DNA from 2 places in the Romboutsia sp. 1001285H_161024_C4 genome. Region 2 is predicted to be linked to the other one. Evidence: a T-box and tRNA genes for the amino acid it is inferred to sense, from the RefSeq annotation. Region 2 holds a T-box; the other holds one or more tRNA genes.
What was found. The T-box of region 2 lies ahead of I1959_RS09230 (valine--tRNA ligase). A T-box ahead of a tRNA ligase gene usually reads a tRNA of that ligase, here a tRNA-Val.

Region 1: it has a tRNA-Val gene. The T-box ahead of I1959_RS09230 (valine--tRNA ligase) is inferred to sense a tRNA for this amino acid. The anticodon was not compared.

What each region holds. Positions count from the first base shown of each region.
Region 1 is NZ_JADNAJ010000005.1:233,573-250,124, reverse strand. It holds gene uxaC (glucuronate isomerase) at 1-1,367, shown strand, start outside; gene I1959_RS15800 (Gfo/Idh/MocA family protein) at 1,390-3,447, shown strand; gene I1959_RS10705 (Gfo/Idh/MocA family protein) at 3,477-4,475, shown strand; gene I1959_RS10700 (sugar phosphate isomerase/epimerase family protein) at 4,481-5,338, shown strand; gene I1959_RS10695 (MFS transporter) at 5,406-6,857, shown strand; gene I1959_RS10690 (glycoside hydrolase family 2 protein) at 7,117-9,420, shown strand; gene I1959_RS10685 (glycoside hydrolase family 3 protein) at 9,499-11,226, shown strand; gene I1959_RS10680 (metal ABC transporter solute-binding protein, Zn/Mn family) at 11,625-12,554, shown strand; gene I1959_RS10675 (metal ABC transporter ATP-binding protein) at 12,563-13,285, shown strand; gene I1959_RS10670 (metal ABC transporter permease) at 13,303-14,130, shown strand; tRNA gene I1959_RS10665 (tRNA-Lys) at 14,313-14,388, shown strand; tRNA gene I1959_RS10660 (tRNA-Val) at 14,393-14,468, shown strand; tRNA gene I1959_RS10655 (tRNA-Lys) at 14,550-14,625, shown strand; gene I1959_RS10650 (AAA family ATPase) at 14,757-16,552, shown strand, end outside.
Region 2 is NZ_JADNAJ010000004.1:208,106-224,657, reverse strand. It holds gene I1959_RS09245 (FUSC family protein) at 1-440, shown strand, start outside; gene I1959_RS09240 ([Fe-Fe] hydrogenase large subunit C-terminal domain-containing protein) at 554-1,936, shown strand; gene I1959_RS09235 (polysaccharide deacetylase family protein) at 1,963-2,766, shown strand; T-box leader at 2,853-3,159, shown strand; gene I1959_RS09230 (valine--tRNA ligase) at 3,317-5,983, shown strand; gene I1959_RS09225 (PH domain-containing protein) at 6,122-6,745, shown strand; gene I1959_RS09220 (GNAT family N-acetyltransferase) at 6,912-7,697, shown strand; gene I1959_RS09215 (bifunctional folylpolyglutamate synthase/dihydrofolate synthase) at 7,812-9,122, shown strand; gene I1959_RS09210 (TIGR03905 family TSCPD domain-containing protein) at 9,310-9,555, opposite strand; gene I1959_RS09205 (YncE family protein) at 9,704-10,567, shown strand; gene I1959_RS09200 (DUF4364 family protein) at 10,570-11,106, opposite strand; gene I1959_RS09195 (alpha/beta-type small acid-soluble spore protein) at 11,278-11,481, opposite strand; gene I1959_RS09190 (hypothetical protein) at 11,600-11,767, opposite strand; gene I1959_RS09185 (polysaccharide deacetylase family protein) at 11,893-12,660, shown strand; gene I1959_RS09180 (single-stranded DNA-binding protein) at 12,740-13,375, shown strand; gene I1959_RS09175 (class I SAM-dependent methyltransferase) at 13,485-14,054, shown strand; gene I1959_RS09170 (hypothetical protein) at 14,132-14,272, shown strand; gene I1959_RS09165 (sigma-54 interaction domain-containing protein) at 14,274-16,043, shown strand; gene I1959_RS09160 (L-cysteine desulfidase family protein) at 16,325-16,552, shown strand, end outside.

The sequences.
Region 1 (16,552 bases), on a different contig from region 2:
ATAGCGACACGGCAAAAACATTATATTATAACCACGCAGCAAAAATGCCTATATTTGACTATCACTGCCATTTACCAGCAGTAGAAATAGCAGAAGATAAAACATATGAAAATATAACTCAAATGTGGTTATACCACGATCACTATAAGTGGAGAGCTATGAGAAGCTTTGGTATAGATGAAAAGTACATCACAGGAGATGCTAGTGATTTTGAAAAGTTTAATGAATTTGCTAAGATGATGCCTTATTTAATAGGAAACCCTATATATCATTGGTCTCATTTAGAGCTTAGAAGATACTTTAACATAGAAGAAACTCTAAGTGAAAAAACTGCCGAGATTATATGGGAAAAAGCAAATCTTAGTATCAAAGAAAACAATTTAAGTGCAAGAAAGCTAATAGAAATGTCAAATGTAGTATACATAGGAACTACAGATGATCCAGCTGATGATTTAATATATCATAAAAAAATAAGAGAAGATGAAAGTTTTGAGTGTAAAGTAAGACCTACATTTAGACCAGATAAAGCACTTAAGATAAAAAACGAAGGTTTTATAGATTATATAAAAGCTTTAGGAAAATTAGAAAATGTAGAAATAAAAACATACAGTGAACTTTTAAAAGTACTTAAAAATAGATTAGACTTCTTTGTAGAAAATGGATGTAATATAACAGATCATAGTTTAGAAAGAGTTTATTTTGAAAATTCAACAATAGAGGAAGTTGAAGAAATTTTTGTTAAAGTTTTATCTGGAGAAGCTATAAGTGATAAAGAAGCTTATAAGTATATAACTTTTACATTAATAAGTTTAGGAAAGATGTATAGCGAGAAAAATCTAGTTATGCAACTTCATATAGGTGCTCTTAGAAATAATAATACAAGAATGTTTAACAAAGTAGGGGTAGATGCAGGATTTGATAGTATTGATGATGGGGAAATCGCTTATTCATTATCAAGAATATTAGATAGTCTAGATGTAGAAGATAAACTACCTAAAACTATACTATACTGTTTAAATCCAAAGGATAACGAAGTACTAGGTACTATGATAGGTAACTTCCAAGGTGGAGGCATAGCTGGGAAAATACAATTTGGTTCTGGATGGTGGTTTAATGACCAAAAAGACGGAATGGAAAGACAGTTAATGGCACTTTCACAACTTGGATTAGTTAGTAAATTTGTAGGAATGCTTACAGACTCTAGAAGTTTCTTATCTTTTACAAGACATGAATATTTTAGAAGAATACTTTGCAACTACATAGGTAACTTAGTTGAGAATGGAGAATATCCAAACGACTTAGACATACTAGGTCAAATAATTGAAGATATATGTTTTAACAACTCAAACAAATACTTCTTAGGATAAAACATTTTATATGGGGGCGCGTATGTTAGAAAATATAAAGATATCGGGATTTTCAGATGAAATAAGCAGTGATTTTGATACACAACTTCAAACAGTAACAGAACTTGGTATGGAGTATATATCAATAAGAGGGGTAAATGAAAAAAATTTTAGTGAATATAGTATAGATGAACTAAAAACTTATATAAAGCCAAAATTAGAAGAATATAAAGTAAAAGTATCTTCTATAGGATCACCTATAGGTAAAGTATTTATAGATGATGAAGAAGGTTTTAATAAGCAAGTAGATTTATTAGAAAAATTATGTGAAATGGCAAGTATACTAGAGTGTAAGTATATAAGAATGTTTAGTTTCTATATGCCAAAAGGTAAAAATCCTGATGACTATAGAGATGAAGTTATAAAAAAATTAAATATATTTACAGAAATAGCTAAAAAGCACAACATAATACTACTTCATGAAAATGAAAAAGACATATACGGAGATATATCTTCTAGATGCTTAGATATATTAAAAAGTGTAAATTCAGATAACTTTAAAGCTATATTTGACTTTGCAAACTTTGTTCAGTGTATGGAAAACACTAAAGAATGCTATGAACTATTAAAAGAATATATAGTATATTACCACATAAAAGATGCAAATAAACGTGATAATCAAAATGTAGTATGCGCAACTGGTGAAGGTAAGATAGAAGAAATACTAACAGATGCTATAAAAAATGGATATAAAGGCTTTGTAACTATGGAGCCACACTTAGTTATATTTGATTCATTAAAAGATTTAGAATTAGAAGATGTTAATGAAATAATAAAAGAAGACAAAGGTCTAGACGGAAAGAGTGCTTATGCACTTCAATATAAATCTTTAGTAAACATATTAGGAAAAATTGAGTTTAGATTAAACAAATTTGGAGGGGACGATATGAAACAAGTAAGATTTGGGATAGTTGGAATAGGTCAAATGGGTGGATCTCATGCTAGTTGGTTAGCAGAAGGAAAAGTAGCAGGAGCTAAGTTAACAGCAGTTTGTGATATAAACCCAGCTAAAAAGGAATGGGCTAATGAAAAGTTACCTAAAGATGTAAAATTCTTTGATAACTACATAGACATGTTAGATAGTAAAGAAATAGATGCTGTATTAATAGCTACACCACACTACGATCATCCAGTAATAGCTATAGAAGCATTAAACAGAGATTTACATACATTAGTTGAAAAGCCAGCAGGCGTTTATACTAAGAAAATAAGAGAAATGAATGAATTAGCAGAGTCTAAGCCACACTTAGTATTTGGTATGATGTTTAATCAAAGAACAAACCCATTATATCAAAGAATAAAAGAAATAGTAGATAACGGTGAAATAGGGGAAATAAGAAGAACTAACTGGATAATAACTACTTGGTGGAGACCACAAGCATACTATGATATGAGTGACTGGAGAGCAACTTGGTCAGGAGAAGGTGGAGGAGTATTAGCTAACCAAGCGCCTCACCAATTAGATTTATGGCAATGGATATGTGGAATGCCAACTAAAGTAAGAGCTAACTTACAATTTGGTTCTCACAGAAATATAGCTGTTGAAGATGATGTAACTGCTTTTGTTGAATACGAAAACGGAGCTACTGGAACATTTATAACTTGTACACATGACATATTAGGAACTGATAGATTTGAAATACACGGGGATAAAGGTAAGATAGTAGTTGAAGGAAGTAAGAAAGTAACAGTTAAGAGAATGAAAGAAAGCGAAAATGAATTAAACAAGAGATTAACTTTTGCTGATGTTGCAAATCTTTTCAGAGGAGAAGGTATGGGAGATTTATTCGAAGTTGAAGAATTTGAAATACCAGATCAATGGGGAGTTCAACATATAAATGTTATGATAAACTTCACTGAAGCTATATTAGAAGGTAAAAAATTATTAGCACCAGGAACAGATGGTATAAATGGAGTTATATTATCAAATGCAATGCACTTATCAAGCTGGACAGGAAAAGATATAGAATTACCATTTGATGAAGATTTATACCTAGAAGAATTAAACAAGAGAAGAGAAGCTGAAAAAGCTAACGCATAAATAAAAATAGGAGAAAGAAGGGAAAATATATGGCACTAAGAATAGGGATTATAGGTCTAGGAGATGTTTCTATGGTTCATCTTCATGCAATTAAATCAAATAAAAATGCAAAGCTAGTTGCAGTATGTGATATAGATGAAAATAAAAAAGATTTAGTAAAAGATGCTAAATTTTATACAGACTATAATGAGATGATTAAAAATGAAAACTTAGATTGTGTTCATATATGTTTACCACACTACCTTCACTATCCTGTAACTAAAGAAGTGGCTAATCTAGGAGTTAACATACTCCTAGAAAAACCACTTTGTTTAAACGCGAAAGAAGCTAATAAATTTAAAAAATTACATGACAATACAGATTCTAATATTTGTATATGTCTACAAAATAGATACAACAAAACAACAAAGCACTTATTAAATATAGTAAATTCTAAAGAATATGGAAAAGTAATTGGTATAAAGGGGATAGTTACTTGGAGTAGACCAAAAGAGTATTATGACATAAAGCCATGGAGAGGTAGTATGAAGTTAGCTGGTGGTGGAGTTATGATAAATCAGTCTATACATACATTAGATTTAATGCAATTATTAGGTGGAAAAATAGATTCTATAAAAGGTCAGGTTAGTAACTTATTAGATTATGATATAGAAGTTGAAGATACAGCTAGTGCTAGTATAAATTTCTCAAATGGGGCTAAAGGGTTATTCTTTTCAACAATAGCATATTGTGACAGCTCTAGTGTTGAGATACAGGTAATACTTGAAAAGGGTAAATTTACTATAAAAGATAGTAAATTATATAAATCAGTAGGTGGAGAAAAAGTTTTAATAGTAGAAGATGATAAACTTAGTGGAAGTAAGCATTATTATGGAGCTAGCCATAAAGAAATTATAAATGATTATTATAATTGCTTAATAAATAACACTAAAGATTATATAACTATAAATGACGCCATACCTTCTATAAAAATTATAGATAGTATAAGAACTTCATCTAAGGATAATAAACAAATATTATGGGGGTAAATAATATGACAAAACCAACAATAGGCGTTCAAATGATGATGCTTAGAGAAAAAGTACAAGAAATGGGTATAACTGAAACTTTCAAAAGAGTTAAAGAAATAGGATTTTCAACAGTAGAATTATCTCAAATACCTATGACTGAAGAAAATGTATCTGAAATAAAAAAATGTTTAGATGAGCTAGATATGAAAGTATGCGCAACTAGTGCAGCTATAAAGTCTTTAATGCCTTCTATTAAAATGGAAAACTTAAGAGATGACTTTGACAAAATAGTATCAGATACTAAAGCATTAAATTGCAAATATATAAGAGTAGGAATGATATCATTTGATTGTTTAGGATCAAAAGAAAAGATAATTGAGTATACTAAAGAATTAAATGAATTTGGTAAAAGATTAAAAGAAGAAGGTCTAGAACTTTATTATCATAATCACCATGTTGAATTTGCTAAATATGATGGTGAGTATATAATGGATATAATGGCTAAAGAAAGTGACCCAGAGTATTTAGGATTTGAGCTTGATGTTCATTGGTTACAAAGGGGAGGAGTAAATCCATTAGAGTGGATAAAGAAACTAGAAGGAAGAATAAAGATAATACATATAAAAGATTATAGAATAGCCCAAACTATAGACTTATCAGGTGGAATGGAACAAATAATGACAAATATGGCATTAATGGTTCAATTTGCTGAAATAGGAGAAGGAAACTTAGACATAAAAGCTATAATAGATTTAGCTGGAGAAACAGGGGTTGAACATATATTTATAGAGCAAGATGATACATATGGAAAAGATCCATTTGAAAGCTTAGAAATAAGTGCAAGAAATTTAAAAGCATTAGGATACGAAGATAGATTTTAATTAGTAATTTTTTTTAAAGATTGGGAAAACAATTTCAAAGATTTAATAATCGAAAGGGGAATAAAAAGTGTCTAACGTATCAAAACAACAATATAATAGTGCTAAATTATGGCAAATAGGACTTTTCGCTTTAAATAATACTGCCACAAATGTAATAATGTCTATAATGACTTACTTGGCAATATTTAGTCAAAATATACTAGGTATAGCTGCGGTAACTATAGGGGTAGTTATAACATCTATGAGAATATTTGACGGTATAACAGATCCAATAATAGGATATATGATAGACAAGACTGAAACTAAGTTTGGTAAATATAGACCATTTATGCTAGTTGGAAATATTATATTATTAATAACTGTGTATTTAATATTCGGAGTAGTACCAAACCTTAGTAAATCAATGAGATTTCCGGTACTTTTAGGAATATATGTAATATACATAATAGGATACACATTCCAAACAGCTTGTACAAAAGCAGCACAAGCGTCATTAACTAATGACCCTAAGCAAAGACCATTATTTACAATATTTGATTCAATATATAATAGTATATTATTTTCAGTATCAGCATTAGTAATAACTTCTATATTACCTCCAATGTTTGCTGATGGATATGAAAATGGTTTATTAAATCCTGAAATGTGGAAGATGGCAGCAATAATATTTGGTGGAACTTCATTTGTAATGACAATACTTGCAATTATAGGTATATCAGGGAGAGATAAAAAAGAATTTTACGGTGTCGGAAGTGCAGCAAATCAAGTTAAGTTTAAAGATTACTGGCCAATAATAAAGTCAAATAGAGCTATACAAATGCTAGTTATAGCAGCTTCAACTGATAAGTTAGCAAGCACTCTTGCTAATGCAACTAAGATGTATTTATTTGGTAACGTATTGATGAATATTAGTTTACAAGGTGAGATGAGTGTTATAACAACTCCAGTAACAATAATTATAACAATAATTGGAGTTAGATATGCATCAAAACTTGGGCAAAAGAAAGCTTTTGTTGCAGGTACTTGGTTAAGTATGGCAATGTTATTTGCAATGATTATAATACAACCATTTGATAATGTATCTATGACTAATATAAATTTAAATACTATACTATTCTTATCTATAACAATACTTCAAGGTGCATTTGCAGGGATATCAGGAAATATAGTTATACCAATGATAGCAGACTGTGCAGACTATGAAACATATAGAACTGGAAAGTTTGTTCCAGGTATGATGGGTACATTATTCTCATTTATAGATAAGTTAATATCATCATTTAGTTCAACATTACTTGGAGTAGGGCTTGCTATAATAGGTATGGCAAATGCAGTAATAGTTCCAAATACTCCAGCAGATACTAAGTTTTTCTGGTTAATAATGACGTGTATGTACATAGTACCAATATTTGGACATATAGCATCTATAATAGCTATGAAATTCTATCCATTAGATGCAGCTAAAATGGCTGAAGTTCAAAGTGGATTAAACAGTATAAAAGAGAAACAAGGTGCTTAAGGTTAAATTTTATTTGAGTGTTTTGTAAACATATTAATTTAAGTTTAAAGTAACGTATTTTAATCATAAAGAATCTCATGTAGTGATATATGAGATTCTTTGTGATTTTATTTATAATAAAAAAGAAGGTTTAGTAATAGAATTTGAAAAGTCGTTAAGTTAACCTGTAAAATAAAATTAATACTAGTATACCAATAAACCAAAATATATGATATACTAGTATTAATCTTAGGAAAATGTTTTACAAAGGGGAGATATTATGAGAAATATTATTAACATCAATGACAATTGGAAATTTGTAAAAGAAGATATTAAAGAAGCTTATATAAAAGACATTAATTTAAGCACTTGGGAAAATATAAGCATCCCCCATACTTGGAATGCTATAGATGGAATAGATGGAGGCAATGATTTTTATAAGGGAGCTTGCTGGTATAGAAAAGAGATATTTATAAATAAAGAATATGAAAATAAGAAAATATATATAGAATTAAATGGATCAAACAGTATAACAAATGTATACTTAAATGAAAAACATTTAGGAGAGCATAAAGGAGGATATTCTACTTTTAGATTTGATATAAGTGATGTAGTAGAATATGGAAAAGTCAATACAATAGCAATTAAAGTAGATAACTCTATAGTTGATGATGTATATCCTATATGGGCAGATTTTACATTCTATGGTGGTATATACAGAGATGTTAATCTAGTTGTTACAGATAAAACTCATTTTGAATTAATGAATGAAGGTTCTTTAGGAGTATATGTGTCACAAGATAATATAACTAAAGAAAGTGCAAGCATAACTGTAAAATCAATAATAAAAAATGATTGTGAAAAAGAAGAAGCTATAAAATTATGGATAGATGTATTAGATAAAGAAGGAAATATTGTAAAATACAATGCAAAAGATATATTATTAAACCCAAATGAATCTAGGGAAATATCACTACCAATAAATATAGAAAACCCTATACTATGGCATGGGGTAAAAAATCCATATTTATATAATGTAAAAGCATACATAATGAAAGATAATGATGTATTAGATGAATTAATAATACCAACAGGGTTTAGATACTATAGATTTGATGCTAAAGAAGGATTCTTCTTAAATGGAGAACATATGAAGTTAAATGGTGTTTCTAGACATCAAGATAGAAAAGATAAAGGTTGGGCACTAAGCAAAAAGGATCATGAAGAAGACATGAAACTTATAAAAGAAGTAGGTGCTAACTCAATACGTTTGGCTCATTATCAACACGATCAATACTTCTATGATTTATGTGATAGAGAAGGTATGATAATATGGGCGGAAATACCATTTATATCAGTTATGTCAAAGACTGATTTAAAAGGTGAAAATGCTAAGAGCCAATTAGTTGAATTAATACGTCAAAACTATAACCATTCAAGTATAGTTATGTGGGGAGTACAAAATGAAATACAAATAGGTGGTATAACTGACGAGCTTAGAACTCTAGTTAAAGAACTTCACCAACTAGCTAAAAAAGAAGATAGTACTCGTTTAACTACTCAAGCACAAGTTATGATGGTTGAAAATGAAGATGAGTTTCATAATTATACAGACATAATGGCTTATAACAAATATTATGGATGGTATCAAGGTGAAGTTGAAGAATTTGCTCAATGGTTAGATGATTTTAATAAGGTAAATCCAGATACTTGTATAGGTATATCAGAATATGGTGCAGAAGGAATAATTAAGTATCATACAGATAATCCACAAGTAAAGGATTATACAGAAGAGTACCATGCACTATATCATGAAAAAGTAATGAAGATATTTAATGAAAGAAAATTTGTATGGGGTACATACGTATGGAATTTCTTTGACTTTGGTTCTGATTTTAGAGATGAAGGTGGAGTTAAAGGAAGAAATAATAAAGGTTTAATAACATTTGATAGAAAAGTTAAAAAAGACGCATTTTATATGTACAAATCACTTTGGTCAGATGAAAAATTTATTCATATAAATAGTAAAAGATATATTGATAGAGAAAATAAATTTATAAATGTCAAAGTATACTCTAACTTAAATGAATTAACTTTATTTGTAAATAACGAAGAAGTAGCTACATTAAATTCAAATCATATATTTAACTTTGAAAATATAGAGTTAGTAGATGGACAAAATGAAGTAAAAGTAGTGGCAAAGAGTGAAGGCAAAGTTTACACGGATTTTGCTATATTTAATAAAGTAGATGAAAGAAATTCTATTTATGACTGTCCAGAAGATAAAGGTGGAGTAGTTACAAATTGGTTTAATGATGATAAAAACAAGTTTGATGATGTTGAAATTAAAGAACTTAATATTACAGATGATGTATATTCAACAAAATGTAAATTTAAAGAATTAATGGCCAATGAAGAAACTAAATCTATAATTGAAAAATATTTTGGACAAATGCTAGAGGGCCCAACTGCAGGTATGTTAGAAGGTATGACAATTGATCAATTAGCAGAATTAGCAGGTGGTCAGATAAGTGATAAATTTATATACGTATTAAATTCAGAATTAGTTAATATTAAAAAATAGTAATCAAATAAGGTATATAAATTTTATATACCTTATGATTATAAATCTAAAAAGACATTTATCAAAAGGGGGATTAAAATGAAAATAGATTTAAAAGCAAAACCATTTTACTTAGAAGATGAGGATATCAAGTGGGTAGAAGATACATTAGCGGGATTATCTTTAGATGAAAAGATAGGACAAGTATTTGTAGATATGCTTTGGAATAACAATGAAGAAGAGATAAAAGAGCGTATTAATAAATATGGCATGGGAGGATTTAGATATTCTAATATGTCAGCTGATAAGTTATATGAACAAAATATGACTATACAAAATACTAGTAAAATACCAGCACTAATAGCAGCTAATATAGAAGCTGGAGGAGATGGTGGTATTGGTGGTGGAACACATATAGGATACCATGTAACAATAGGGGCTACACAAGATAAAGAAAATGCATACAAATTAGGATATTATGGATGTAAGGAAGCAGCTGCTATAGGATGCAACTGGACTTATGCACCTATAGTTGATATAAATAAAAACTGGAGAAACTGTGTTGTATCTAGCCGTTGTTTCTCAAGTGATGCAGATGTTGTACTTGAAATGTCAAAAGAATATTTAAGAGGTGCAAATGATGCAGGTCTTGCTTGTTGTATGAAACATTTCCCAGGAGATGGATTAGATGAGCGTGATCAACACATAGTTACAACTAATAATATGATGAGTTGTGAAGAGTGGGATAATGAATTTGGTAAAGTATATAAGGGAATGATAGATGCAGGTGTTGAATCTGTAATGATAGGACATATAAGACTTCCAGAATACTCAAGAAAGTTAAAGCCAGGCATAAAAGATAATGAGATAATGCCAGCTACTATAGCACCTGAATTATTACAAGGATTACTTCGTGAACAATTAGGATTTAACGGATTAATACTTACTGATGCAACTCATATGGTAGGACTTACTTCTATGATAAGAAGAGAAGATATGATACCTACAACAATAGCATCAGGATGCGATATGATACTTTATTATAGAGATAAAGATGAAGATGTTGAAGCTATGAAAAAAGGACTTGAAAATGGAATATTAACTCATGAGCGTTTAGATGAAGCTGTTACTCGTGTACTTGCATTTAAAGCTATGTTAAAATTACATAAGAAAAAAGAATCAAATACATTAATGCCACCAAAAGAAAATTTATCTGTTATAGGATGTGAAAAACACTTAGAAGTAGCAAAAGATGTAGCAGATAAAGCTATAACTTTAGTTAAAAACACTAAAAATCAACTACCAATAACGCCAGAAACTCACAAAAGAATAATGCTATATACTGTAGACTCAACAGGGTTTGCATCTAAAGTATCAATGGCAGGAACAGGTAGCTTACAAGATAAAGTGAAAAATGAGTTAGAAGCACAAGGATTTGAGGTAGAAGTATTCGATCCAAATACATCTTTAAATGGAAAGCAATTATTAGCTATGACTCCAATAAAAGATTTTGTTGATAAGTTTGATGCAGTAATGCTGTTTGTAAATGTACAAGGATTCTCTCAAAGTAATGTACGTCGTATAACATGGGCTATGCCAATGGGTCCAGATATTCCTTGGTATGTTACAGAACTACCTACAGTATGTGTATCTGTAAATAATCCATTCCACTTAATAGATGTACCAATGGTACCAACATATATAAATGCATATACAGATAATGAAAATACTATACATCAAGTAATACAAAAGATAATGGGAAAATCTGAATTTAAAGGCGTAAGCTCAGTTGATGCATTCTGTGATTCTTGGGATACTCGTTTATAATTTTAATATAAATACTAAAATAAGAAATAAGCTATTTAATTAGCATAAAATATAAAAAAGCTATAAACTATAGGAATTAAAAACCAGAGTTTATAGCTTTTTTATGTATGTATTTCTTATATATAAATTAAATTAATATAAATTATAATAGATTATAAAATACATGAATAAAGTATATATAGGAAGATTTTAAAATTTTAAATATATATATAAAATCAGTTGATATAAACATCTATTATTGTTATTATAAATAACATAAAATGTAATATATTGACTAAATGAGTAAAAAGTTATAAAATATTCGATAATGATATTTATTATCAATTAAAAATGGTATAGATTAAATAAATAATATTTTGGATATAATTATAAAGATTTACATATGGAAGGAGAAATATATGAAAAAAATATTACTAGCATTATTATCAGTAATAACAATGATAAGTGCTGTAGCTTGTTCTAGTGGTAATAATACAGCTAAAGACAATGGGAAAATAAATGTTTACACAACAGTATTTCCTATATACGATTTTACAAGAAATATAGGAAAAGATAAGATAAATATAAATTATGTAGTTCCACCAGGAGTAGAACCTCATGACTATGAAATAACGCCAAAGCTTATGAAAGATATTCAAAATGCTGATTTACTTATAAAAAATGGATTAGGATTAGATAGCTTTGCAGATAAAATAAAAAGTGAAAATAAACTACAGATAGTAGATGCAAGTGAAGGTATAAAACCACTTACTTATGATGAAGAACAAAATCACGAAAAAGAGAATCATGAATCTCATAATCACGGGCAGTATGATCCTCATGTATGGTTAAATGTAGATTTAGCTATGAAAGAATGTGAAAACATAAAAAATGCTTTAATCAAAGCAGACGAAAAAAACAAAGACTATTATGAAAAAAATTATAATGAATATATAGAAAAGTTAAAAAAGCTAAAAAGTAATTATGATGAAAATTTAAAAGACAAAAAAAATAAGAGTATAATAGTATCTCATGGCGCTTATGGATATTTATGTGATGAATATAAAATAAATCAAATATCTATAACAGGAATTAGTCCAAATCAAGAACCATCTCTTAGCAAAATAAGTGAAATAGCTAACTATGCAAAAAAGAATAATATAAAATACATACTATTTGATGGTCTTGTAAATCCAAATGTAGCAAAAACTATAGCAGATGAGGCTAATATAAAAACAACAGTGCTATATTCAATAGACAATATAAGTAAAAAGGATTTTGACAATAATAAAGATTACATATCTTTAATGAATAAAAACTTAGAAACACTAAATTTAGTTTTAAAGTAGGGATAAATATGGATAAAGTAATTAAATTTAACGATGTAAGCTTTGGATATGAAGATAAAGTTATATTAGATAATATAAACTTAAATATAAATAAAGGTGATTACATAGGTATTATAGGGCAAAATGGTGTTGGTAAAAGTACTTTGCTTAAGCTTATGATAAATAAATTAAAACCAGTTAAAGGAAGTATTGACTTACTTAATAAAAATATAAATAACTTTGATGAATGGAATAAAATTGGTTATGTAGACCAAAAATCAAATTCATTTTCTAGTTCATTTCCTATAACAGTAGAAGAAGTAGTATCATTAAGTTTAGTATCTAAGGTAGGTTTGTTTAAAAGAGTAAGTAAAAAATACAAAAAAGAAGTTGATGAAGTTTTAAAATTAGTAGGAATGTATGAGTATAAAGATAGACTAATAGGAAGTTTATCCGGAGGTCAACAACAAAAAGTATTTATAGCTAGAGAACTTGTAAAATCACCTGAAATACTATTTTTAGATGAACCAACAGTTGGAATAGATGTAAACGGACAAAAAGAATTTTATAAAATACTAAAAGAGTTAAATGAAAAATTAAATTTAACTATAATAATAGTATCTCATGATTTATTTATAGTAAAAGAAGAAGTTAAAAAATTAGCATTAATAAAAAATAAAAAAATAGAATTAATAGAAAATAGCAAAAAAGATATAGATGAATCTATAATGCTTAATTTATTTAGTAGTTAAAGTGGGGAGGCAATATTTTGGAAATTTTTCAATATGATTTTATGGTAAGGGCACTTACAGCTTCCTTAATAGTTGGGCTTATATGTCCATTAATGGGAATGTTTATAGTATTTAAAAAATTATCGTTAATAGGAGATAGTCTGTCACATATAGCACTATCAGGTATAGCATCAGCTACTATAGTAGGTGTAAATCCTTTAATAGGATCTCTAGTAGCATCAAGTATAGCAGCTATAATAATAGATAGATTAAGAACTTATTTAAAGGAATATGCTGATTTGTCAATAGCTATAATAATGGCTTTAGGAGTTGGAATATCAGGTATACTTATAAGTATATCAAATACAAACTTTGATTTATTCTCATTTATGTATGGAAGTATAGCTACAGTAAGTAGTGAAGATATAAAAATAATCATTATGGTAGCAATTATAATTATTTTATTTGTAAGTTTATTATTTAAAGAATTATTATATATAACATTTGATGAGGAAAATGCAAAATTTTCTAAAATACCTGTAAAACTTATTAACACAATATTTATGATATTAGTTGCAGCAAGCATAACAATAACACTTAGAATAGTTGGGGTATTATTAGTATCATCCCTTATTTCAATACCAGTAGCTACAAGCTTAAAAGTAGCAAAAAGTTTTAAACAATCAATATTTTATTCAGTATTATTTGGTGAGATAGCTATAATAAGTGGGGTATTAATATCTTTTTATTTAGACATAGCACCAGGAGGAACTATTGTTATAATAAGTGTATTAGAGCTTTTAGGAGTAACTGTATTTTCAAAGTTAATAAATTCTAAACATAAAAAAATAGTATTAAACAAATAATAAAAGAGTAGGTTACTACTCTTTTTAATTTTTAAATTTAAAATAATTCTAAAAAAGTAGAAAAATCAACAGATATAGAAAAAAATAAAATATAATTTGAAAAAATATACAAAAAGTGTTGACGAAACAAAAAAAAACGAATATAATAATATTTGTGGTTGAGAGAAGTAAACAAAACAAATGACCCATTAGCTCAGTCGGTAGAGCACCTGACTTTTAATCAGGGTGTCCCGCGTTCGAGTCGCGGATGGGTCACCACTTTGGGATTATAGCTCAGCTGGGAGAGCACCTGCCTTACAAGCAGGGGGTCACAGGTTCGAGCCCTGTTAATCCCACCAAAACTTATAGTTATTTAGATAGTAGAGCAGATAACTTGCAATGAGTAAGTTGCTGTAAGCTTATGTTATTAAATTATATAAGACCCATTAGCTCAGTCGGTAGAGCACCTGACTTTTAATCAGGGTGTCCCGCGTTCGAGTCGCGGATGGGTCACCAGTTTTGAAACCTCATAGATATCTATGAGGTTTTTTTGTAAAAAAAATTATATTATATATATAAAATATAATTTTTGGGGTAAGAATATCTTAAGGCTATAAAAAATAATAAAACATTGAAGGGTGAATCATATGGAGAATGAACAAGACTTTATAAAACAAAAATTTAGTTATATAGAAAGAAAATTAAATAGAGAGCTTATAGGGCAAAAAAAATTTATCAAGGAAATATGTGAGTATTTTGAAGAAAAATTTATAAACAAAGAAAAAGGAATATTATTTTTAATAGGGGATAAAGAAACTGCTAAAAAAACTAGTGTAAGAAGGATATTTGAATACCTAAATAATTCAGATTTTATAGATAATACACATATACAAGAAATAGATTTAGCATCATATAATTTTAATTTAGGATATAGCGCATTTTTAACAGATTTATATGAAAAACTAAGTAGTGATTCTTCTTGTATACTATTTAAAAATAGTGAAAAAGCTAGTGAAGATATGCTAAATGTATTATCAAATGTATATCCAAATACTTGCTTAAACTTAGACAATAATTACATAATAAAAAATAAATTTTTAATACAAGCAAATGATGAAGATGAGGATACTATAAACAATATAGTTTGTCATAATAAGTTCTTAGTATATACAACTAATGATGAGAAGTTTAATATAGAAGAACACTTTACTAAGTCATTTAGCAATAACATAGATAAAGTATTATATACTAAGCCTCTTAATAAGGAGGAAAGAAATAAAATAGTAAAAAGAGAAGTTCTAGAAACTATAAAAATAAAAGAAGAAAATCACAACGTAAAAATAGTATTAGATATTAAAGAAGATGATCAAAGCGATGAATACTTTGGAATTTGCAAATACTTACAAGAAACATATAAAAAAGATTCAAATTTTGGAATTAGTGAATATGTATCTTACAAGCTATGTAAACCCTTAACAAACTTGATTTTAAAAGAAAATATTAAAGAAAATAGTACAATATTAATATATGTAGATAATGACGAAATATATTGCAACATAAAAAATGAAATATTCTCACTTAGTGATTATTCAACACCTACATTAGAAGAAGTTGAATACAAATTAAATTCTATTATAGGAATGAAAGATTTAAAAGAATTTTTAACAAGCGTTAAAAACAACTACAAAGTACAAAAAATTAGGGAAAGACTTGGACTAAAAACATCTAATATATCATTAAATATGATATTTGCAGGTAATGCAGGAACAGGTAAAACTAATGCAGCTAGAGTAACTTTTGAATATTTAAATGCACTAAATATATTATCTAAAGGTATATATAGGGAAGTTAGTAAAGCTGATTTTGTAACAGAAAACCCAGCAGAAACAGCTAAAAGAACTATAGATATAATAAATTCTGCTATGGGAGGAGTATTATTTATAGATGAAGCATACTCACTATGTGAAAGTGATGATGATAAAGTAGGAAAAGAAATAATAGATGCATTATTAAAAGGTATAGAAGATAATAGAGATGATTTAGTTGTAATACTTGCAGGATATGAAAAAGATATGGATGAATTTTTAGCATTTAATCCAGGTCTTAAATCAAGATTTTTAAACACTATACATTTTGAAGATTATACTCCGTATGAAATGTATGAGATAGCTTTAAATATTGCAAAATCAAAAGGATATAGAATAGCAAAAAACGTTAAAAATGAATTAATAGACTTATTTGCGAAAAATCAAATAAGTGGTAAAAATGATTTAGGTAATGCTAGATTTGTAAGAAATATAGTTGAAAATGCTATATTAGATGCATCTAAAAAGTATATAAATGATAAAAGTAAGGAAATAGATTTGCTAGAAAGAGACAATTTCAACTTTAAAGCAAAAGCAAAATTTAATTTAGAAGAAAGACTAAGCCAAATAGTAGGTTT
Region 2 (16,552 bases):
ATTTAGATACTACAAAAAATGATTTTCAATCTATAGAAAAATTAACAAAAGAATTTCTAGAACTTAAGATATTAAAAAAAGGAAGTTTTAATATAAAAGAGCTAGAAAAAGAGATAAAGAAAGTAGAAGGCTCTTATTCTAAGTTGATAGATGAGCTAGATTATAGCAGAGATAATATAGATATAGAAAAAATAGAAGAAACAATAATTATATGTAGAGAGATATATTTCCATGTACAGTCAATAGAATTATTAGATAAAAAACTATACTTAAGCAAAGAAAATTATACAATTCTAAGAGATATCTATGAAATAGAAGAAATAGAATGGGATTTAGATGAAAGCAAAAGTCCTGTATTCAATTATCATCTAAGGAAGATAATAGAAGAAGCAGAAATACTTCATACTATTAATAGTAACAATCAATATAAATTATATTAAAACGATCTAGTGAATCTAGAGATTAATTTAATATATTCAAATTACAAATTTAATAAATAAAATTTAGTGCCTTCGTAAATATTACCTATATAGTATTTAAGGAGGCATTTTTCATGGAATCAATTAATTTAAATACGAAAATATTAGATACTTATAAAATGAAGCTTTTTAATGAGCTTATAAAAGCTATTTGGAGTGAGGAATTTGATGATATAGATAATATACCTAAAAAAGTGCTAGATAAAAGCGTATATAATGAATTTGGGGAAGAGGTCATATTAAATTTAATGAGAATAGTTATGGGGCTAGATCCAATAGATAAAATAGATGAAACAATAAAAGAAATGCTAAATAAAGCTATGTGCACAAAGGAAATAAGCACACCAATAATATCAGTAATCTCTCAAGTGTGCAATCATTGTGTTAACAAAGAAGATGGAAAGGAATGTTTAGTAAAAGAGAAGCATATTAATTGTAATAAGGACAATACATGTAATTCATGTGGAGGATGTATAAGAGAATGTAGCTTAGGGGCAATATCTGATAAGATTCAATTCATACCTATTTTAAAGTTACTAAAAGATAAAAAACATCCTGTGTACGCAACTGTAGCTCCATCATTTGTAGGACAACTTGGAAATGATGTAACTCCTGGTAAGCTAAGAAGTGCTCTTAAAAAAGTAGGTTTCAAAGACATGATAGAAGTAGCTTTAGCAGCAGATATACTTACTGTCAAAGAAAGTTATGATTATTGTAATCATATTAAAGAAAATAAAGAAGAATGTTTTATAACTAGTTGCTGTTGCCCGATTTGGATTAGTTTAATAAAGTCAAGTTACCCTGAAATTGTAGACAACATATCTAAGTCAGTATCTCCTATGATTGCCTGTGCAAGGATTATAAAGGTTTTAAACGAAGATGCTAAAGTAGTTTTTATTGGACCTTGCGTAGCCAAAAAGAAAGAAGCTATAGCAGAAGATATAAAAGGAGCAGTAGATTTTGTATTAACATTTAAAGAATTAGAGGAGATATTTAAGGCTTTGGATATAGAAGCGGATAAAGAAGTAGAAGAAAATAGAATAGAATCATCAGCTCTTGGAAGAATATATGCTCATGCAGGAGGGGTAAGTAAATCTATTGAAGAGTGTGTAAAAAAAATAAATCCGAAAGCTAATTTTAAAGCTATTACTTTTCAGGGAGCTAAAGACTGCAAAGCAGGGCTTGAAAAAGTTATAAATAAAGACATCGATGTAACTTTTGTTGAAGGTATGGGATGTATAGGTGGATGTGTAGGAGGGCCAAAGCGTATTTTAGAAACAGAAAAAGGTAAATCATTTGTACAAGAATATTCTAAAGAAACAAATATAAAAACTCCATTTGAAAATATAAATGTAATTCAATTTTTAGCAAAAATGGATATGAAAAAAATAGAAACACTAAGAAGTGAAGACAGGGAGAAATTGTTAGGATTATTTAACAGAGATATAAGATTATAAAGTAATAAACAAAGGGGATTAGGGGGATGAATATAAAAAAAAATTACAAAATTTTAGCTATAATTTTAGTAGCATTTATTGTATTAAGCATAGTTATTTTTAATATACCAAAGGAAGATGAGGATAGAAAATATACTTTATTAGAAAATTATATAGTAACGAGTACTTTAACTCAAACTATAAACGAAGCTACAACACAAAAAGAAAAAGGTCCTGTTTTATTACCACAGAAGATAGCATATATAACTATAGATGATGGTCCATCTAAATACACTAACTCGATATTAGACATATTAGAAAAAAATCAAGTTAAAGCAACTTTTTTTATGATAAATGATAATATGAAGAAACACCCAGATGAATTAAATAGAATGCAAAAAGAGGGGCATGGTATGGGATTTCATAGTGTAACTCATGATATACATAAGCTCTATGAAACACCACAAGCAACACTAAATGAATTTAAAACCTGCCAAGAAACTCTTTATAATATAACAGGAGATGTATCAAAATTAATAAGGCTGCCTTATGGAAGCAAGCCTTATATGCCTAAAGAATCTTATGATATATTAGTAGAAAATAATTATAAAATATGGGATTGGAATCTAGACACACTAGACTGGAAATCCACAACAGACAATATTTTAAGTAGTTTATTATATTATGGTAGAGATAAATCTAATTTAATAGTACTAATGCATGAAAAAGAACAAACTGTAGAAGCTTTAGATAACATTATAAGAGTATTAAAAGAAAGAGGTTATAAGATAGAACCAATAAGTGAAGATACACAAGATCGAAACTATTGGAAAGGAAATGTTCAAAGCTAATTAAAAAATCAAAGTAGTACATATATTATTATAAATAATTGACAATAATAATATTAATTGGATATAATTAAAGAATAAATAATAAGATAAAAACTATGATAAAGAGGAGTATGTAAATGCTACTAAAAGAGATGAAGACTCATAGGCTGAAAGGTCTTCTTAGTATAGGTTTGCAGAAGGTAGCTTTGGAGTTTCTAAGCTGAACTAGCAGTAGGTTTAGACGGTGGGAATCGTTAAAATCCATAAAGAGCCCAAATTATTAAGTATCTGTATTATAGATTAGTGAAGTTATGATTAAGAGATGTAGCTAAGTAAATACGGAATATAACTCTTGAGAGATGAATGAGTTCAATTTGGGAATTAAGGTGGTAACGCGAGCTTTTCGTCCTTATAAGGATGAATGGCTCTTTTTTAATTTATACTATAAAATATATAAGTTTAAGACTTTTAATCAAAATAAAGTTATTAAGTTACTTGTATTATTAATAATTTTAGTAAGACAAATTTTTAATAAAAATAAAATTTTAAATAAAATGAGGAGGAAATGAAATTGGAAAACACTAATTTACCAAAAACGTATAATCCAAAAGATTTTGAATCAAGATTATATTCAAAGTGGATTGAAGATGGATTATTTAAATCTAAGCCAAATCCAAACAAGAAGCCTTTCACTATAATGCTTCCACCACCAAATATAACAGGACAATTACACATGGGGCATGCTCTTGACCATACTTTACAAGATATACTTATAAGATGGAAGAGAATGGACGGTTATGAAGCTTTATGGCAACCAGGAACTGACCATGCTTCTATAGCAACTGAAGTTAAAGTTGTTGAAAGAATAAGAGAACAAGAAGGAAAGTCTAAGTACGATTTAGGAAGAGAAGAATTCTTAAAGAGAGCTATGGATTGGAGAAATGAATTTGGTAGAAAAATAGTAGACCAAATGAAACAATTAGGAGACTCTTGTGATTGGGATAGAGAAAGATTCACAATGGATGAAGGATGTAACGAAGCTGTTATTGAGTTCTTCATTAAGTTATATGAAAAAGGTCAAATATACAGAGGAAACAGAATAATAAACTGGTGTCCAGATTGTAAAACAACTTTATCAGATGCAGAAGTTGAACATGAAGAACATGATGGAAAGTTCTATCATATAAAATACCCAATAGTTGGTAGTGACGAATTCTTAGAAATAGCTACTACTAGACCAGAAACAATGCTTGGAGATAGTGGTATAGCTGTAAATCCAGAAGATGAGAGATACACTCACTTAGTTGGAAAGAAAGCAATACTTCCACTAGTAAACAGAGAAATAATAATAGTTGCTGATGATTATGTTGATTTAGAGTTCGGTACTGGTGCAGTTAAGATGACTCCAGCTCATGACCCTAATGATTTTGAAGTTGGTCAAAGACACAACCTTGAAAAGATAAATGTAATGAACGAAGATGGAACAATGAATAAATTAGCTGGTAAGTATGAAGGCATGGACAGATATGAGTGTAGAAAGCAACTTATAGCTGACTTAGATGAAGCTGGATACTTAATAGCTATAAAAGATCATAACCACAATGTAGGTTCTTGCTATAGATGTCATACAGTAGTTGAGCCAAGATTATCAGACCAATGGTTTGTTAAGATGGATGAATTAGCAAAACCTGCTATAGATATATTAAAGAAACAAGAATTAAAGTTTGTACCAGATAAGTTTGACAAAACTTACTTACAATGGTTAGAAAATATAAGAGATTGGTGTATATCAAGACAATTATGGTGGGGTCACCAAATCCCAGCTTACTACTGTCAAGAGTGTGGAGAAGTAGTTGTTGCTAAAGAAATGCCTACTACTTGTCCTAAGTGTGGACATCATGAATTTAAGCAAGATGAAGACGTATTAGATACATGGTTCTCTTCAGCACTTTGGCCTTTCTCAACATTAGGTTGGCCACACAATACAGAAGAATTAAACTACTACTATCCAACAAGTGTACTTGTAACTGGATACGATATAATATTCTTCTGGGTTGTAAGAATGGCATTTGCAGGAATGTTCTGTATGGGAGAAACTCCATTTGAACATGTATTAATCCACGGACTTGTTAGAGACTCTGAAGGTAGAAAGATGAGTAAGTCTTTAGGAAACGGAATAGACCCATTAGAAGTAATAGACCAATACGGAGCTGATGCTTTAAGATTCATGTTAGCTACTGGAAACTCTCCAGGAAATGATATGAGATTCTATATGGAAAGAGTAGAAGCATCTAGAAATTTCGCAAATAAATTATGGAATGCATCAAGATTTGTATTCATGAACATAGATGAAGAGATAATGAATGGTGTAACTAGAGAATCAGTTGAAAGCTCTATGACTTTAGCTGATAAGTGGATAATATCAAGAGCTAACAATGTGGTTAAAGAAGTTAACGACAACATGGACAAGTTTGACCTTGGTATAGCTGCTCAAAAAATATACGACTTTGCGTGGTCTGAGTACTGTGACTGGTATATAGAAATAGTTAAGCCAAGATTATACTCTGACGATAAAGCTGCTAAACAAACAGCATTATATACATTAACATATGTATTAGAGAAGATATTAAAACTTCTTCATCCATATATGCCATTTATAACAGAAGAAATATACACTCATCTTCCAACAGTAGAAGGAAGTATAGTAGTGGCTCAGTGGCCTCAATACACTGAAGAAGACAACATGGCTAAAGAAGAAGAAATGATGAACTTAACAATGGATGGAATAAGAAACATAAGAAATGTAAGAGCTGAAATGAATGTTCCACCATCAAAGAAAGCTAAAGTTATAATAGTTCCAACAGCTGAAAAGAAAGAAGCTATGGATGCTGGTAGAGATTACTTTGTAACATTAGCATCTGCATCAGTTGTTGAAATAGTAGACAATGAAGCTGGTATACCAGAAGATGCAGTAAGTGTTGTTATAGATGGAGTTAAAATATTTATACCACTTGATGAATTAGTAGACTTCACTAAAGAATTAGATAGATTAAATAAAGAAAAAGCTAAATTAGAAGGCGAAATAAAGAGAGTTAACGGAAAGCTTTCTAACCAAGGATTCTTAGCTAAAGCTCCAGAAAGCTTAGTTAATGAAGAAAAGGCTAAAAAAGAAAAATTCGAAGAAATGATGAAATCAGTTCTTGAAAGAATAGAAAATATAGAAGCTAAAATAAAATAGTTTATATAAAAAGAGCTACCTCTAAATAGAGATAGCTCTTTTATTATGTTATGAAAAATCTTTGAGATAAGTGGATAATTATAGTTTATAATATAAGTAAGAGAATTGAAATACTTATTTATATTAGGAGGTAGAAAAATGGCAAAAAATATATTAGGAAGAATGGCAGCCGATACATTAGGACTATCAGATATAGGAAAGATTATATCTCCTCAAGATTTTGATAAAGTTGATGGAGACGACTACATAATGCATGAAGATGGAGAAAAAATATACTTTGTTATAAAGTCAAAATCAGATGAATACGTATTTACTAATAGAGGCCTTTTACATGTAGATGGAGCAAATGCAGTTAGTAGGAAAAGGGTTGTAAAAAGACATGAATTTTACTATGAAAGAGTAGATGAAGTTACATTAGAAACTGCAGGTACAGTAGATTTAGATATAGAAATAAAGTTTAATTTCGGTAATGAAAGGTTTAGCATAGATGTAGATAAAAAACAACTAGAACAGTTAAAAGATTTATATAAAGCTCTAGTTGAAATAAGTATGATACAAGGCAGAAATTATATATCTGTAGAAGATGGTATAAATGGACTTAAGATGGCTAATGATGCAATATCAAGAAATCATCTAGAAGGAAATCCGGTAAATATAGTAGAAGACTTAGCTAAGTTTAACTTCAACTGGATGGAAAACTTAAGAAATACATATAACAATAAAGATTTTGGAGAAGTATTTGAAAAATATATAAATAACTAATAACTCATAGAATTTTATAAAAGTTATTGATGATTTATAGAGCATAGGTATACTACCTATGCTTTTATATTTATTAGATAAAGTACAATGTAAAATATTTTAAAGGATATTATTTCCGAAAAAAGGAATATATATAATCTATATATTTAAGATTGGAGAGAATGCTATGATATTGAAACTAGAAGATAAACATAGAAATATAGTCTTAGATTATGTAGTAAAGGAGCCTAGTAAAAATTTATTTATAATAGGAGATATTGAACAGCATGGGTTTAATAAAGATTTCCAAGAAGTATGGGGAAAGTTTGATGAAGATAACAATTTAAGAGGTATTTTATTAAGATACACAAATAATTTTATACCATATATTGAAAAACTAGATGAAGATGTATATGAATTTAAGGATATTATAAGAAAATATAAAGGCAAAAAAATAATATCAGGAAAAGATACTATAATAGAAAAATTTAAAGATGTATTGGAAGATTACGAAGAAAAAATTACATATTTTTGTGAATTAAAAGATGATAAAAAACTTTTAAAATGGGATGATACTATAAAACTAGGCATCGAAGAGGATGCACAAAGGATATATGATTTATTAAGTACAATAGAGGAATTTTCTGTAGAATATAGTGTTGATACAATAAGAAGTAGAATAAAAGATAATAGCACAGTATCTTATTATATAGAAAATGACAACAAAGAAATAATAACTATATCACAAATAACGGCAGAGAATAGTAAATCTGCTATGGTTGTAGGGGTAGCAACTAAAAAAGAATATAGAGAACAAGGATATATGGGTAAATGTTTATCTAAACTATGTAGTGATTTACTTAAACGCAATAAGACATTATGTCTATTTTATGATAATCCAAAAGCGGGAAGAGTATATCGTAGGATAGGATTTAAAGAGATTGGAATATGGACTATGTTAGTAGAAAAATAATTTATTATTATGATGTAATTAAATATCATATTATAAACTAAATTAGTAAAAAATATACTATAATAAAAAGTAGATAAATAATAACAAAAGAGAAATGACTAAGGGGGATAATAAATGAACTACCAAGAATCATTACATTACATAGAAGAAACTCACAAGTTTGGTGTAAGGTTAGGACTAGATAATATATCTAAACTATTAGAACTATTAGGAAATCCACAAGATAAGATAAATATAATACATGTGGCAGGAACTAATGGAAAGGGTTCAACTTGTTCTTTTATAACAAGTATATTAAAGGAAGCTGGATACAAAGTTGGATTATATACATCACCATTTTTAGAGACTTTCACAGAGAGAATAAGAGTAAATGGAGAAAATATACCAGAAGATGATGTAGCTAGAATAGTTACCTTAATAAAAGAAAAAATAGAATATATGGTGGCAAATGGATATTCATATCCTACAGAATTTGAAATAGTAACTGCCATGGCATTTTATTATTATTGTGAACAAAATGTAGATTTTGTAGCGCTAGAAGTTGGATTGGGTGGAAGATATGATGCTACTAATGTTATAAGCAAATCAGAAGTAAGTGTAATAACATCTATAAGCTTAGATCATGTAGGTATATTAGGAGATACAGTTGCTAAAATAGCCTATGAAAAAGGTGGAATAATAAAAGAAAATGGAGTAGCTATAGTATACGATCAAAGTGATGAAGTAAAAGATGTTATAAAAAATATATGTAAAGAGAAAAATGCTAAATATATAGAAGTTACATTTGATAGTATGAAAATTAAAAAATCAGATATAAATTCTCAAGTATATAGCTGTAAGGTTATGAATAAAACATATGAAGACTTAGAAATAAAGTTAATAGGAGAACATCAAGTTAATAATTCCATGTTAGCTTTAAGTGTGGTAGAGTACTTAAAAGAAGCTAAAAATTTAGATATAAATGAAGAAGATATTAGAATAGGTCTATTAAATACAAAGTGGCCAGGTAGAATAGAAAAGTTAATGGAAGATCCTATATTTATAATTGATGGAGCACACAATGAAGATGGAGCAAGTTCTTTGGCTAAATCTATAAGTGAAAATTTTGGAGACAAAAAAGGAACTCTTTTAATAGGAATGTTAGAGGATAAAGATATAGATAGTGTGTTAAAAATAATTATGCCTTATTTTGATAAGGTAATAACAACAACTCCAGATAATCCAAGAGCTATAAGCTGTGAAGCTTTAAAAGAAAAAATATCTAAATATGTGGACGATGTAATTTCAATAGAAAACATAGAAGAAGCTGTCAATTATACACTAAGAAACTCTAAAAAAGAAGATATAATAATAAGTGCAGGATCTTTATATATGATAGGAGCAGTTAGAACAATAGTAAATAATACATTAGAGTTAGCAGAGTAGTATAAAACAAAGTGCTTTAAAATAGTAACAATGGCTATTTTAAGGCACTTTTTAAATTTAAAAACAATTATAAAATAGTTTATCAATATATTATTTAAATGGACTAAAAATTTATAAAATATATTTTATATAAATAAAAAAGAGTATCAAATAAGGTAAAATACCTAACGATACTCATAAATAAATATTATAGAGATTGGCGTATAGCCTTAGATAATTGGTCTGGGCAAGAAGTAGTTTTTCCACCACAAGGTATATTAGCTAACTTATCAGCTACTTCAAATGCATTTTGCCCAATTACTAATTGCTTAAGTCCTATTAAATTACCTGGACATCCACCTACAAACTCAACATTAGTTATAACATTGTTATCATCTACTTCAAAATTCATTTCTCTACAACAAACGCCACTTGGCTTAAATGTTACTTTCATAATAAAACCCCTAACTTAATATATTATTTTCAATCCTATCATATCAAATATATATTTAATATTGCAATACTAAAAGATAGTAATAATATATAGATACAAAAGAATATACTATTATAGTATATGTATGAATAATAAAGGGGGCTAAAGTTTGAAGCTATACATTTCAAATTATCTATCGAATAGCATAAGTATATTAGATTATAAAGATTTTAAAACTGAAGAAATACTATTAGATGATGGGACTTATCCGCATCATTTTTGCATAAATAAAAAGCAGAAATTAATGTATTTACCCAGTTCAATTAATGGAATAATGTATATACTAGACCTGGAACTAAAGAAAATAATAGATAGTATGTCTATAGGTGGTAACTTAAGTCAGATAGGTATATCTAAAGGAGAGCTTTATATATCTAATGAAGATTCTAATAGTATTTACATAATAAATGAACATACGCTAGAGCCAGTAGGTATAATTAGTGTAGGAGAAACACCGCATGGATTTGATTTTAATGAAAAAGAAAATAAATTATATGTACCTTGTAAAAATTCTATATACTGTATAGATACCTTAAGCAAATGTATAGATAGGGAGATTAAGATAGACTTCAAAGCATGGCATATAAAGGTAGATACTAAAAAAAATGAAGTATATGTATCTACATTAGATGGAAGTGTAATAGTACTAGATGGATTTAATATGAAGATAAAGCATACAATAAATCAGTTTTTGATACCAGTAGAAATATGCTTTAACTATAGTAAAAGTGAGGTATATATAGCTGATTTAGGACATAAAAAAGTAGTAATATTAGATTATAATAACTTAGAAATTAAAGGTGAAATTAAGATAAATGGGAATCCACAAGGTTTAGCTATTTCTAGAAATGAAGAATTATTATTTGTATCTGATACTCAAAATAACTCTATAAAAGTATATAATGCAATAAATCACATGTTTATAAATGAAATTAAAACAGGAAAAGAGCCTACAACAATAATATGTTTATAGGCTTAGTGGTTATCACGTATAAGTAAATCTATAACTTCTGCATACATATATGATGCATTTTTCTTCCAATTGTTACAAATAAGCTTGGCTTGTTTCTCTGATGAAACATTTAAGTTTAAATCTATTAAGTTAGATTGATTTTCAATAACTCTCAAGTTAACAATAAATTCATGATCACTTTGTTTTACAAAGCTTGATTTTACTTGTGTATCAGATAACAGATTCTCTTTATTATTTATTATATACTCGTCTATTTTTTTAGCTGTATCTTCAGGTATTCTAGATAAGAAGTACTCTAATATTTCTAACCCTTTTTGAGTAAGAGAGTAATATTCTTTACCAGAATCCTCATAAGTAACTAAAAATTTAGATTCCATAAGTTGACTTAAAAACTGTTGAAGAGAAAAATAATTCATAGTCTCAGTTTCTAAGATAACTTGAGTAATTTGAGAATTAGTTAAATCCATATTAATTTTATTTAAAATATATAAAATTAAAAGCTTGTGAGAAGCTAATTCTTCAGATGAGTTTTCAAACATTGTACCATCCTCCGTAAACTATTTCTATATAATATATTAAACCAAAATATACAAAAATAAAAGTAGAATTTGAATATATTCAATAAATAAAATATCTTTTTTTATTCGTAAAAATATAAGAGACTACCATTTAGGTAGCCTCTTATCACTTAGATGTCAGAATTTACTATACTATTTACCAGCCATTTGGTTTTCAGCCATTTCAACTAATTTTTTAGTCATATAGCCACCAACATAACCGTTTTGTCTAGCTGTTAAGTTACCTTTGTCTATTGTGTCATAGTTAGCTAATCCTATTTCATTAGCTATCTCTAACTTCATTTGATTTAATGCAGCCTTAGCTTCTGGAACAGCTTTTCTGTTGTTGTTTGCCATAGTAAATTTCCTCCTTAGATGTTGTGTACAATACATATTGTATTGTTGATACTAATTTACCCTGGAATCAAATTTTATATACGTTTTTTTAAAAATTATTTGTGCTTTGTATCAATTTTTATTGTTTGAACTTTGTATCAATTTTTATTTTTTTATCTTTACGTACACCTTCTTCAATTCCATGTGCTTCTCTTAGATAGTGTCTACCTTCAAGTTTAAATGTCTTTCTAGCTGTTTCAACTTGATGACCTTTAATATTACCAAAAGAACTTTTTATAATTGACATAATAGCACCACCTTATATTAGTATTAACTTTAATTTGACCAAATAATAAATTTAGTTTAATAGTAATTTTTTGAAAAAAATAAAAATAAGTTTTAAATATAGGACAACAAAAAGGAGGTGTAAATATGAAGTATAAGTCTAAAAAAATAAAATATTTTAGATCTAGTACTTTCTTTTTAGGAGTAACAATAGTTTTTATAATAGCTTTAATAGGTGGAATTAGATATGTATGTTATGAAAAAGAAGTAGCTAGTATGCCAATACATAGTGTTGATACAAATGATAAAGAAATAGCTTTAACCTTTGATGTAGCATGGGGAAAAAATAATATAGATGAAATTTTACAAGTTTTAGAAAAACATAATGTAAAATCTACGTTTTTTTTGCTGGGCAGTTGGATAGAAGATAATAAGGAATTAGTTGAAAAAATACATAATGCAGGTCATGAAATAGGAAATCATTCTAATACACATGCAAGTTTTAAAAATTTATCAAAAGAATCAAAAGTTCAAGAAATTAAGTTAGTATCAGAAAAAATATATGATATAACAGGAGAAAAAACAAGTTTATTTAGACCTCCATTTGGTGATACAGATAAAGAAACTTTAGAGGTGAGCAATTCATTAGATCATCAAACCATTAAATGGAGCCTAGATTCTATGGATTGGAAGGGATTTGGTGCAAATCATGTTATTGATAGAGTAATGAAAAATTCTGAACCAGGATCTATAGTATTATTTCATTCAAATGTAAGTAATGTGGAAAATTACATAGACACTATAATACTTAATTTAAAGAAAGATGGATATAAAATAGTTCCTGTATCAGAAATAACATACAAAGAAAATTTCAAAGTGGATAGTAATGGAGTTCAAAAGCTACAGAATAAGTAGTAATAAAAGTAAGAATTTATAAATATATTTATTATATAAAAGATAAAATATACAATTAACAAATTGTGGGGGGATAAAGATGGTAACAGTTAAAGAAGAAACGAATGTAGTGAATTTAAGAGGGGAACTGAGTGAAAACTTAGAATTCAGTCATGAAATATTTGGAGAGAAGTTTTATAACACTACTATTAAAATAAATAGACTTAGTGATTCTTATGATATACTTCCTATTACAGTTTCAGAAAGACTTTTAGAAGATATAAAAATAGAGGAAGGGAATTTATGTAGTATATTGGGGCAGTTAAGGTCTTATAATAAAAATATTGATAATAGAAATAGACTAGTTTTAACTGTTTTTGTTAGAGAAATAAAGACGATAGAAGAGGAAAATAAAGATCCAAACAGTATATTTTTAGATGGTTACATATGTAAAGAGCCCGTTTATAGAAAGACTCCATTAGGGAGAGAGATAACAGATTTATTAGTAGCAATAAATAGACCATACAATAAATCAGACTATATACCATCAATAGTTTGGGGAAGAAATGCAAAATTTGCTAAAGGGTTAAAGGTTGGAGATAGAATACAAATGTGGGGAAGAGTTCAAAGTAGAGAGTATGAAAAAAAAGGTGAAGATGGAAATAGTATAAAGAAAGTTGCTTATGAAGTTTCTATATCGAAAATAAAAAAAATGAGTGAAAATAATAATGAATAGGGTTTCATAAAAAAACTAAAAATTTACTAGTTGAATAGTTGCTCCTTATTTATTATAATTTATTCTATGATGTTAGTTATAAATGCAGAAAGTAAAGAGGGGGAGCACTGTGAAAAGCGTATTATATCATGATTACGACCCTAGTATTAGTTTGACAGATAACTCTGATGATATAACTTGTTTTTTAGATACGATAAAGTATAATGTAGGCAATCATATACTACTTGTAGGAAAAATAGGTGACCTAGGGAAAAGATTAAGAAGGCTAGGAGTATATGTAACAATACTTGAGAATAGCCCTTATGAAGACGTATGTTATTCCTTAATACACAACGGAAACTGTAATGTTATAAAAGGAACACTTGAACTATTGCCTTTTGAAGATAGACATTTTGACAAAGTTATAATATTAGATCACTTTAATAACACTGGAAATTTCGAGCAAGCATCTAAAGAAATTAACAGAGTACTAAAGATCAATGGTGAGTTAATATTAGAAGATTTAAATTTAAAAAATATTAAAGTTAAGTTAAAAAATCTAAAGCATAAACTGTGCGGAGAAAATATCAAGTACCATTATCCAAATGATGTTGCAAAGTTATTTTCAACTTTAGATTTTGAAGGTAATGTTAAAGAAGTAGAAAATGAAAGATACATTTATATAGGAAAAAGAAAATAGAGATTTTACTAATATATATAAAGACTAGGTTAGCCTGGTCTTTTATATATTAAACTAAAAATAGGAGCCATATAGTTATGAGTATAAATTATCAATTAATAATAGTAGTAATGATGTTTGTTATATTAATATCTATACAATTTACGCTAAATAAAATATATTTAGTATTAAAGGATATAAAAGAAATACTTAATTTAAAAAGATTAAGAAAGGATTAATATGGCAAACTTAAAATACATAAGAGAAGATATTCAAAATATAGCAGAAGCAATAGTAGCTGTTTTAGGTATAGATGTAACCATAGTAGATGATGACTTAACTAGAGTTGCAGGTACAGGTATATATTTAGAAAAAATAGGAGAAAAAATAAGTGGATACTCTGCTTTTAATAAATGTCTAATAGAACAGATAGAAATAATAATAGATGATCCAAGTTGTAATGATATATGTAATGAATGCTCCAATAGTGGAGATTGTAAAGAGTTTGCAGAGGTTTGTTGCCCTATAATAAGCGAAGGAGTAACCTATGGGGTTATAGGCCTTATAGCTTTTACAGAGGAACAAGCTAAAGTTATAAAAAATAATAAAGATGTATTAATGAATTTTTTAGGTAAAATGGCTGATTTAATATCTAATAAAATTAAAGCTCAAGTAAAAGCTTATGAGTTAGAATTAGAAAAGAAAAAGCTAGAGACTTTAGTAAATGGTATAGATAAGGCTATAGTATCTATTGATGTAGATGGAAATATAGATAAATATAATTTAAAATTTAAGAAAGTATTCAATTTAGAAAATAATATAAATGGTAAAAATATATTTAAGCTTTTAGAGTTCATAAAAAAACCATCAAGAGATAATTTTAAAAAAGAAAAATCACATAGTTTTAACTATAAATTGGATGGATATGAATTAAAAGGAATATACAATATAAATGAAATTATTTTAAAGAAAGAATTAAAAGGATATGTTATAGACTTTATAGATAACAAAGATGCTATTAAAAACTACAATAAAATAAATAAAGATTATAGTATAACATTAGAAAATATAATAGGAAATAGTAGCATTATAAATAGTGTTAAAAAGGAAGCGCTAATAGCTTCTAAGTCCACTTCTACAGTACTAATTACAGGAGAAAGTGGTACTGGTAAAGAGTTATTTGCAAGAGCTATACATAACCATAGTAATAGATGTGAAAATCCATTTGTAGCTGTAAATTGTGCAGCCATACCAGATAATTTACTAGAAAGTGAATTATTTGGTTATGAAGAAGGAGCTTTTACAGGAGCAAAAAAGGGTGGTAAATTAGGTAAGTTTGAAATAGCTAATAAGGGTACTATATTCCTAGATGAAATAGGAGATATGAGCTTGCATCTACAAGCAAAATTACTTAGGGTATTACAAGAAAAAGAGCTAAATAAAATTGGAGCAAAATCAAATAAATTTATAGATGTAAGGATAATAGCAGCTACCAATAAAGATTTAGAAAAAATGGTATTAAAGGGAACTTTTAGAGAAGATTTATATTATAGGCTTAATGTAATACCTATATCACTTCCAAATTTAAGACAAAGAAAAGATGATATACCAGATTTAATAGATTTTATGATAAAAGAATATTCTAGAAAGTTAGAAAAGCATGTAACTGGTATTGACAAAAATGTGCTAGATGTAATGTTAGAATATAAATGGCCAGGAAATATAAGAGAGCTTCAAAATATAATAGAGTATGGCGTGAATATGTCTATAGGAGAAATTATAACATTAGATGTAATACCTAATAAATTAAAAAATGTAGAGTTAGAAGAAGTATTAGTTCAAAATGATAAGATAAGAACTTTAGAAGAATTAGAAAAAGCAGAAATCATTAAAGCATTACATAAATATAAAGATTATAAAAAAGACAAAGAGCTAGTAGCAAAATCATTAGGTATATCTAGAGCTACTCTATATAGAAAACTAGAGAAATATAAAATTATCTCAAAATGAGAAAAAATCTCATTTTGAGATTTTTTTTACTCAAATTGAGATAAAAATATAAATTTATACACAAAATTAATATTTAAATGCAGATTTAGAAAAAAACTAAAAAAATAATAATCTTAATTATAATGTAGAAAAATGATGACAAATGCGTACATATAAGCATTTTACGGAAACGTTTTAACTAGATAAATTAAATAATAGAAAAATAATAATTAATTTAAAAAGTTGGCACATATATTGCTATATATAAAAGTATAAACTTAATTTATGTGGGAGGAAATGTTATGAAGGATGTAAGAAATCAAATAGTTAATATATTAAAGGCAGAAGTAAAGCCAGCTCTAGGATGTACAGAGCCAGTTGCAGTTGCATTAGCTTGTGCTAAAGCAAAAGAATTATTAGGGGAAGAAATAGTTAAGCATAACGTATTAGTTAGCCCAAACGTATATAAGAACGGAATGTGTGTAGGAATACCAGGAACAGAAAGATTAGGATTAAAAATATCAGTAGCT